DNA from 2 places in the Bradyrhizobium sp. USDA 4510 genome. Region 1 is predicted to be linked to the other one. Evidence: riboswitches for the same ligand, from Rfam matches in the RefSeq annotation. Region 1 holds a riboswitch; the other holds the start of a gene.
The links. Region 1 has a riboswitch for glycine ahead of gcvT (glycine cleavage system aminomethyltransferase GcvT). Riboswitches for the same ligand answer to the same signal wherever they lie in the genome.
Positions count from the first base shown of each region.

Region 2: linked by a shared signal. The riboswitch ahead of ACVMDN_RS21560 (D-amino acid dehydrogenase) and the one ahead of gcvT (glycine cleavage system aminomethyltransferase GcvT) in region 1 are both predicted to bind glycine.

Region 1 covers NZ_JBSSBT010000001.1:4,818,145-4,822,830, forward strand. Annotated here, with positions in the region: gene alaS (alanine--tRNA ligase) at 1-1,745, opposite strand, end outside; glycine riboswitch at 1,948-2,036, shown strand; gene gcvT (glycine cleavage system aminomethyltransferase GcvT) at 2,177-3,322, shown strand; gene gcvH (glycine cleavage system protein GcvH) at 3,342-3,707, shown strand; gene gcvP (aminomethyl-transferring glycine dehydrogenase) at 3,731-4,686, shown strand, end outside.
Region 2 covers NZ_JBSSBT010000001.1:4,651,517-4,656,202, forward strand. Annotated here, with positions in the region: gene ACVMDN_RS21555 (M20/M25/M40 family metallo-hydrolase) at 1-975, shown strand, start outside; glycine riboswitch at 1,068-1,174, shown strand; glycine riboswitch at 1,178-1,292, shown strand; gene ACVMDN_RS21560 (D-amino acid dehydrogenase) at 1,358-2,716, shown strand; gene ACVMDN_RS21565 (ABC transporter permease) at 2,877-3,818, shown strand; gene ACVMDN_RS21570 (ABC transporter permease) at 3,822-4,686, shown strand, end outside.

The DNA.
Region 1 (4,686 bases):
ATGTGATCGCCGAGCACCTGGCGGAGCGCCTCGTGCAACAGATGCGTCGCCGAATGGTTGGCGCGGATCGACGAGCGCCTGGTGTGGTCGACCTCGAGCTGTAATGCGGTGCCGACACCGAGCGTGCCCTGCTCCACCGTGCCGAGATGCACAAAGAGATCGCCGGCCTTCTTCTGCGTGTCGGTGACGCGGAACTTAACGCCCTCCCCGGTCAGCACGCCGGTGTCGCCGACCTGGCCGCCGGACTCGCCGTAGAACGGCGTCTGGTTCAAGACGATCGCGCCGCTCTCGCCGGCCTTGAGGCTCGCGACTTCGGCGCCGTCCTTGATCAGCGCCGTCACCGCGCCTTCCGCGCTCTCGGTCTCGTAGCCCAGAAACTCGGTCGCGCCGAGCTTCTCGCGCAGCGGGAACCAGATCGCTTCGCTCGCCGCCTCGCCGGAGCCCGCCCAAGACGCACGCGCCTTGATGCGCTGGCGCTCCATCGCGTCGGTGAACGCCGCCTGGTCGACGCTGATACCGCGCGACTTCAACGCGTCCTGGGTCAGGTCCAGCGGGAAACCAAAGGTGTCGTACAGGGTGAAGGCGGTGTCGCCGTCGAACATGTCGCCCTTCTTGAGGCCGGCGCTCTTCTCGTCGAGCAGCGACAATCCGCGCACCAGGGTCTTGCGGAACCGCGTCTCTTCCAGCCGCAGCGTCTCCTCGATCAGCTTCTCAGCGCGCACTAAGTCCGGATAAGCCTGGCCCATCTCGCGGACCAGCGCCCAGACCAGCCGATGCATCAGCGGCTCGCTCGCGCCGAGCAGCTGCGCATGGCGCATCGCGCGGCGCATGATCCGGCGCAGCACATAGCCGCGGCCCTCGTTCGACGGCAGCACGCCATCGGCGATCAGGAAAGCCGACGAACGCAGATGGTCCGCGATCACCCGGTACGACGCCACGTTCCGCGCGTTCGGCCCATGGCCGAGCGCCGACGATGCCGCATCGATCAGGTTGCGGAACAGGTCGCTCTCGAACACGCTTTCGACGCCCTGCAAGATCGACGCCATGCGCTCCAGGCCCATGCCGGTATCGATCGAGGGACGCGGCAGCGCCACGCGCTCCTCCTTCGTCACCTGCTCGTACTGCATGAACACCAGGTTCCAGAACTCCAGGAAGCGGTCGCCGTCCTCCTCAGGCGTGCCCGGCGGACCGCCCCAGATGTGCTCGCCGCGATCGATGAAGATTTCGGAGCACGGCCCGCACGGGCCGGTATCGCCCATCGCCCAGAAATTGTCCGAGGTCGCGATCCGTATGATGCGGTCATCCGAGAAGCCGGCGATCTTCTTCCAGTGGCCCGCCGCCTCGTCGTCGTCGTGGTAGACGGTGACGAGCAGCTTGTCCTTCTTCAGCCCGAACTCCTTCGTGATCAGGTTCCAGGCCAGCTCGATCGCGCGCTCCTTGAAGTAATCGCCGAACGAGAAGTTGCCGAGCATCTCGAAGAAGGTGAGATGGCGCGCGGTGTAGCCGACATTGTCGAGGTCGTTGTGCTTGCCGCCGGCGCGCACGCATTTCTGCGCCGTGGTGGCACGCTGATAGGGACGCTTCTCGATCCCGGTGAAGACGTTCTTGAACTGCACCATGCCGGCATTGTTGAACATCAAGGTCGGGTCGTTGCGCGGCACCAGCGGCGACGAGGCCACGATCTCGTGCCCGTTCGCCTTGAAGTAGTTCAGAAATGTCGACCTGATGTCGTTGACGCTGCTCATGTTCATCCAATCGGAAAAAGTGGCCGGCCAGCCGCAAAAAGGCGTCATTTTCCGGCCGAACGCTTTTAGACATTGCCAGCTGCGGTGTCCAGAAACTGTGCAGGCGGATCATGGGCTTGCCGCGGCAGCACAAAGCCCATTGGATAGTTGCTGCAGCTGCGTTGACAGTCTTGGTGGCGCCGTGTTTTCTACCTACCTATACCTAGTCACGTCGGGAGAGACCGGCCTTACCGCCGGCGCCGAAGGAGCAACCGCCCCGGAAACTCTCAGGCAAAAGGACCGCGTGACGTCTGACATCTGGAAAGAGACGCTGGGGTTCGCCCCGATGCGTCCGCCGACGGGATAATACTCTCAGGCACAGCGACAGATGGGGCTTTCTGCAGGTTTCTCAAGGGGAAATAGGTCCCCGGCGGGAACCGCGAGGCCCTGTGATGCTTGCGCGCGAAACCTCCCCGCTGAAACAGACCCCGCTGCACGCGCTGCACCTTGCGCGAGGCGCCAAGATGGTGCCGTTCGCCGGCTATGACATGCCGGTGCAATACGCGGCTGGCGTGCTGAAGGAGCACCTGCACACCCGCAAGGAAGCCGGCCTGTTCGATGTGTCGCACATGGGCCAGCTCGTGCTGAAGGCCAAATCCGGCAAGGTCGCGGATGCCGCGCTCGCACTGGAAAAACTGGTGCCGCAGGACATCGTCGGCATCGCGCCGGGACGGCAGCGCTACGCGCAATTCACCAACAATGACGGTGGCCTGCTCGACGACCTGATGGTGGCGAATTTCGGCGATCACCTGTTCCTGGTGGTCAACGCCGCTTGCAAGGCCGAGGACGAGGCGCATCTGCGCGCGAATCTCTCCGACGCCTGCGAGATCATCTCGCTGGCCGACCGCGCGCTGATCGCGCTGCAGGGCCCTAAAGCCGAATCGGCGCTGGCGAAACTTTGTGCAGATGTCGGTTCGATGAAATTCATGGATGCCGGTCCGCGCCGCGTCGGCGACGTCGACTGCTTCGTCTCGCGCTCCGGCTATACCGGCGAGGACGGCTTTGAGATTTCCGTGCCCGCGGACAAGGTGGAAGCCCTGGTCACCGCGCTGCTCGACAATCCCGACGTGTTGCCGATCGGGCTCGGCGCGCGCGACAGCCTGCGGCTCGAAGCCGGGCTGTGCCTCTATGGCCATGACATCGACACCACGACGACACCGGTCGAAGGCGCGCTGGAATGGTCGGTGCAGAAGGTTCGCCGCAGCGGCGGCGCCCGCGCCGGCGGCTTCCCCGGCGCCGACAAAATTCTCGCGCAATTCGCAGATGGCGCTGCGCGCCGACGGGTCGGCCTGAAGCCTGACGGCCGCGCACCGGTGCGCGAAGGCGCCGCGCTGTTCGCCGATGCCGGCTCGACCGAGCAGATCGGCAAGGTGACCTCGGGCGGCTTCGGCCCGAGCCTCAATGCGCCGGTTGCGATGGGCTACCTGCCCACGGCCCTTTCCGCCGTCGGCACCACCGTTTTCGCCGAAGTGCGCGGCCAGCGGCTGCCGCTGAAAGTCGCCGCTACGCCCTTCGTCCCCAATACCTACAAACGCTGAACGCCAAAGGATCGACCCCATGACGACGCTGTACACGTCCGACCACGAATGGCTCCGCATCGAGGGCGACGTCGCCACGATCGGGATCACCGACTATGCGCAGTCGCAGCTCGGCGACGTCGTGTTCGTCGAACTGCCCAAGGTCGGCCGCAGCCTGAAGAAGGCCGAGGCCGCCGCTGTCGTCGAATCCGTCAAGGCCGCCTCCGACGTTTACGCGCCGATCTCCGGCGAGGTGGTCGAGGTCAACGACGCGCTCGCCGCCGAGCCCGCGCTGGTCAATTCCGACGCCGGCGGCAAGGCCTGGTTCTTCAAGCTGAAGATTGCCGACAAGGGCGAGCTCGGCGGCCTGATGGACGAGGCCGCCTACGCCGCGCACACCGCCTAAAGGATCACTCCGAGGATCACGTCATGAACGCGCCCTTCAAGCCGATCAACGAAGCCGCCACCGATTTCGTCCGCCGCCACATCGGACCGTCGCCGCGCGACGTCAACGCGATGCTGGAGACGGTCGGCGCCGCGAGCCTGCAGGCGCTGATGAACGAGACGCTGCCGGCGTCGATCCGGCAGAAGGCGCCGCTCGATCTCGGCCGGGCGCTGAGCGAGACCGAGGCGCTCGCGCATATGAGCGAGCTCGCCGCGCAGAACCAGGTGTTCACCTCGCTGATCGGCCAGGGCTATTCGGGCACCATCCTGCCCGCGGTGATCCAGCGCAACATTCTGGAGAACCCGGCCTGGTACACCGCCTATACGCCGTACCAGCCGGAGATCAGCCAGGGCCGGCTCGAGGCCCTGTTCAATTTCCAGACCATGATCTGCGATCTCACCGGGCTCGACGTCGCCAACGCCTCGCTGCTCGACGAGGCGACCGCCGCGGCGGAAGCGATGGCGCTCGCCGAGCGCCACTCGCAGGTCAAGGCAAAGGTGTTCTTCGTCGACAAGGAGGTGCATCCGCAGACGCTGGCGGTGATGCGCACGCGCGCCGCGCCGCTGGGCTGGGCGCTGGTGGTCGGCGATCCCCTGACCGAGCTCGACAACGCCGATGTGCTCGGCGCGCTGCTGCAATATCCGGGAACGTCGGGCGCAGTACGCGACCTCAAGCCTGCCATCGCGTCGCTGCGCGCCAAGGGCGCGCTTGCGATCGTCGCGGCGGACCTGCTGTCGCTGACGCTGCTCGCCTCGCCCGGCGAGCTCGGCGCCGACATCGCGATCGGTTCGGCGCAGCGGTTCGGCGTGCCGATGGGGTATGGCGGACCACACGCCGCCTATATGGCGGTGCGCGACACGCTGAAGCGCTCGCTGCCCGGCCGCATCGTCGGCCTCTCGGTGGATTCGCGTGGCCAGCCCGCCTATCGCCTCGCGCTGCA
Region 2 (4,686 bases), 170 kb from region 1:
CGCATCGCCGGACGCCAGGGCTTCGCGGGCTGCGTCCGCGCCCGTTTCCCCCATCCGAAACAAGGCCAGCCCGGCATCCTGATCGCCGGCCATCTGGACACCGTTCACCCCGTCGGCACGATCGAAAAGCTGAAGTGGCGGCGCGAAGGCAACAAGTGCTTCGGGCCGGGCATCTTCGACATGAAGGGCGGCAACTACCTGTCGATCGAGGCGATCAGGCAATTGGCGCGCGCCTCCTTCACGACTCCGCTGCCGATCACCGTGCTGTTCACCCCCGACGAAGAGGTCGGCACGCCGTCGACGCGCGACATCATCGAGGCGGAAGCCGCGCGCAACAAATATGTGCTGGTGCCGGAGCCCGGCCGTCCGAACAACGGCGTCGTCACCGGCCGTTATGCGATCGCGCGCTTCAACCTGGAAGCCACCGGCAAGCCCAGCCATGCCGGCGCAACGCTGTCTTCCGGTCGCTCCGCGATCCGCGAGATGGCGCGGCAGATCATCGCCATCGACGGCATGACCACCGAGGACTGCACCTTCTCGGTCGGCATCGTGCATGGCGGCCAGTGGGTCAATTGCGTCGCGACGACCTGTACCGGCGAAGCGCTCAGCATGGCCAAGCGCCAGGCCGATCTCGACCGTGGCGTCGAGCGCATGCTGGCACTGTCGGGCACCGCCAACGACGTGACCTTCAAGGTGACGCGCGGCGTCACCCGCCCGGTGTGGGAGCCCGATGCGGGCACCATGGCGCTCTATGAAAAGGCAAAAGGCCTTGCTGCAGCGATGGGTCTCGATCTGCCGCACGGCAGCGCCGGCGGCGGCTCGGACGGCAACTTCACCGGCGCGATGGGCATCCCCACGCTCGACGGCCTCGGCGTTCGCGGCGCCGATGCACATACGCTCAACGAGCACATCGAGGTCGACAGCCTCGCCGAACGCGGCCGCCTGATGGCGGCACTGCTGGCGACGCTGGACTGACATCGATTTGCACTGCACAACACGTTGGCACTGCCGGATCGAAATTTAGCCTTGTCCATTTTTAAGGCTTCGCCTACGGTCCGGCCGTCCAACGCGACGATGCGGGAGAGATCGAACCGACAACAATCGTGTTGTTGGCTTCGGCGCCGACGGAGCAACCGCCCCGGAAACTCTCAGGCAAAAGGACTGTATCGTCAGGACGATCTGGAGAGAGACGAACATGGCCGCACATCAAGGGCCATGACGTCCACCGAAGGGGATAGTTCGCTTCTGGCCACAGCCCGATGCGGATCAAGCTCTCAGGTACCGTGACAGATGGGGCGCCGATGCCGGTTTCACCGGCGGTTCGGCGACTCTAACCCACGGGAGCCTGACAACTATCATGCCACACATCGCGATCATCGGCGCCGGCATCACCGGCGTAACGACGGCCTATGCCCTGCTTGAACGCGGCTACAAGGTGACTGTCCTCGACAGGCATCGCTACGCCGCGATGGAAACCTCGTTCGCCAATGGCGGACAACTCTCCGCCAGCAACGCCGAGGTGTGGAACAGCGCCGCGACCATCCTCAAGGGGCTGCGCTGGATGCTGAGAAGCGACGCGCCGCTGCTGATGAACCCGAAGCCGAGCTGGCACAAATATTCCTGGATCGGCGAGTTCGTAGGCCACATCACGCGCTATCGCGGCAACACCATCGAGACCACGAAGCTCGCCATCGAAGCGCGCAAGCATCTGTTCTCGATCGCAGAGCGCGAAAACATCGCCTTCGATCTCGAACGCCGCGGCATCCTGCACGTCTATCACGACAGGGCCGGCTTCGAAGCCGGCCTCAAGGTCAACGCGCTGCTGCAGCAAGGCGGGCTCGACCGCCGGCCGGTGACCCCGGACGAGATCCGCGTCATCGAACCCGCGCTGCAGACAACCTGCTATGGCGGCTTCTTCACGCCGTCGGACGCGACCGGCGATATTCACAAATTCACGCGTGGGCTTGCCGACGCCTGCATCCGCCGTGGCGCGAGGTTCGTCCATGAAGCCGACGTCGACACGATCGCACACGGCGATGACGGCTTCCGCATCGGCTGGAACGAAGCTGCTTCACATGATGCTGCGGTCGCGACGCGCCAGCAGCTGCAGGCGGACGGGATCGTGATTTGCGCCGGCGTGGCGAGCCGCCACTTCGCCAGCCTGCTCAACGACCGCGTCAATGTCTATCCGGTGAAGGGCTATTCGATCACGGTGCAGCTCGATGCGCCGCAAAGCCGGAATGCGGCCCCAACCGTCAGCCTGCTCGATGAAGCTGCGAAGATCGTCACCAGCCGGCTCGGCGCCGACCGCTTCCGCGTCGCCGGCACCGCCGAGTTCAACGGCTTCAACCGCGACATTCGCGCCGATCGCATTCAACCGCTGGTGGACTGGGTGCGGCATCATTTCCCGGAGATCGACACGTCGAAAGTCGTGCCATGGGCGGGCTTGCGCCCGATGATGCCGAACATGATGCCGGTGGTTCGCGCCGGACGGATTCCGGGCGTGTTCTACAATACGGGCCACGGTCATCTTGGCTGGACACTGTCGGCGGCGACGGCGCAGATGGTGGCCCAGGCGATCGACGATTGGCGCGACCTCGACACGCCGCCGATGGCGCCGACGTTCGGTGCCGGGCTCGACGTGCCCGCCGACGCGCGCAAAGCTAAAATCAATCCACCTTCCAGTGGACTGCTTCAAACTTCACCGGAGGAATAATCGCGGCCAACAGGACTGATTAGCTGCACCGCAAAATCCGCAGCACCGATGGCATGGGACTTGCTCAAGTTCTACCGTGAGTCTGCTACCATCTGTGCTACGGTCTGGTGTGCAACGGTCCCGCTGGGGACTTCATCGACCACAACCCAACGGATCAAATTTGCTCGGATATCTGCTTCGCCGCATCCTCGCCGCCATTCCCGTGATGGGCGTGGTGGCTCTGTTCGTGTTCCTGTTGCTGCGGCTGACGCCGGGCGACCCGGCTGCCATCCTCGCCGGCGACAACGCGACGCCCGAACAGCTCGAACGCATTCGGACCTCGCTTGGTCTGAACGAGCCGATCTACATCCAGTTCTACACCTGGATCGCCAAGTTGCTGCACGGCGACCTCGGCGTCTCCCTGATCTCGAACAAGCCGATCCTCGAAATGATCGTCCCGCGCCTCGAGCCCTCGATCTCGGTCGCGCTGGCCACCATCATCCTCTCGATCCTGGTGGCGGTGCCGCTCGGCGTGATCGCGGCGTGGAAGCACGGCACCTGGATCGACCGCTTCGTGATGGGGCTTTCCGTGCTCGGCTTCTCGGTGCCGGTGTTCGTCATCGGCTATGTGCTGATCCAGATCTTTGCGATCGATCTGCGCTGGGTTCCGGTACAGGGCTTCAAGAGCATCTCGGCCGGCTTCGGTCCGTTCTTCCAGCGCCTCATCCTGCCGACCTGCACACTCTCCTTCATCTATGTCGCGCTGATCGCACGCATGACGCGGGCCTCGATGCTCGATGTGCTCGGCGAGGATTACGTGCGCACGGCGCGGGCCAAGGGCATCGGCGAGACCGGCGTGCTGCTGCGCCATGCGCTGCGCAACGCCGCCGTGCCGGTCATCACGGTGATCGGTTCCGGCTTCGCGCTGCTGATCTCCGGCGTCGTCGTCACCGAGAGCGTGTTCAATCTGCCCGGCATCGGCCGCCTCACCGTCGATGCGGTGCTGGCGCGCGACTATCCGGTGATCCAGGCGATGATCCTGTTGACGTCGGGTATCTACGTCGCGGTCAATCTGTTGATCGACCTCGCCTACACCCTGCTCGATCCTCGTATCCGGTACTGAGCAATGGCGATCGAAACCCTTCCCGAATCCTCGCTTCCCGTTACCCGGCCGTTCCGCGTCAAGTTCGGCTTCCTGACGTCGACGCCGATCATCGCGGTTGCGACGATCAGCCTCTCCCTCATCATCCTGATGGCGATCTTCGCGCCGCTGCTTGCGCCGCACGATCCTCTGCTGCTGACGCCGTCGCAGCGGCTGAAGCCGTCGAGCGCGCAATATCTGCTCGGCACCGACGCTTATGGCCGCGACCTGTTGTCGCGCATCATCTACGGCGCACGGATCTCGCTGGTGATCGGGCTCGGCGCCGCCGTCTGCTCGATCGCCATCGGCCTTCTGATCGGCCTCGTCGCCGGCTTCTTCCGCTGGGTCGATGCGGTGCTGATGCGCGTGATGGACGGCCTGATGGCGATCCCCGCCATCCTGCTCGCGATCGCCGTGGTGTCGCTGTCGGGCGCCAGCATCTGGACCGTGATGGTCGCGATCACCATCCCCGAGATCCCGCGCGTGGCGCGGCTGGTGCGCTCGGTGGTGCTGACCGCACGCGAGGAACCTTATGTCGAGGCCGCGATCTCGCTCGGCACCAGCCTGCCGAAGATCATGTGGCGGCATTTGATGCCGAACACGATCGCGCCGCTGATCGTGCAAGGCACCTATGTCTGCGCGTCCGCGATCCTGACCGAGGCGATCCTGTCGTTCCTCGGCGCCGGCATCTCGCCGGAAACGCCGACCTGGGGCAACATCATGGCCGAGGGCCGCGCCTATTTCCAGGTCAAGCCGTCGCTGATCTTCTGGCCGGGGCTGCTGCTCTCGATCGCCATTCTCAGCGTCAACCTGATCGGCGACGCCGCCCGCGACGCGCTCGATCCCCGCA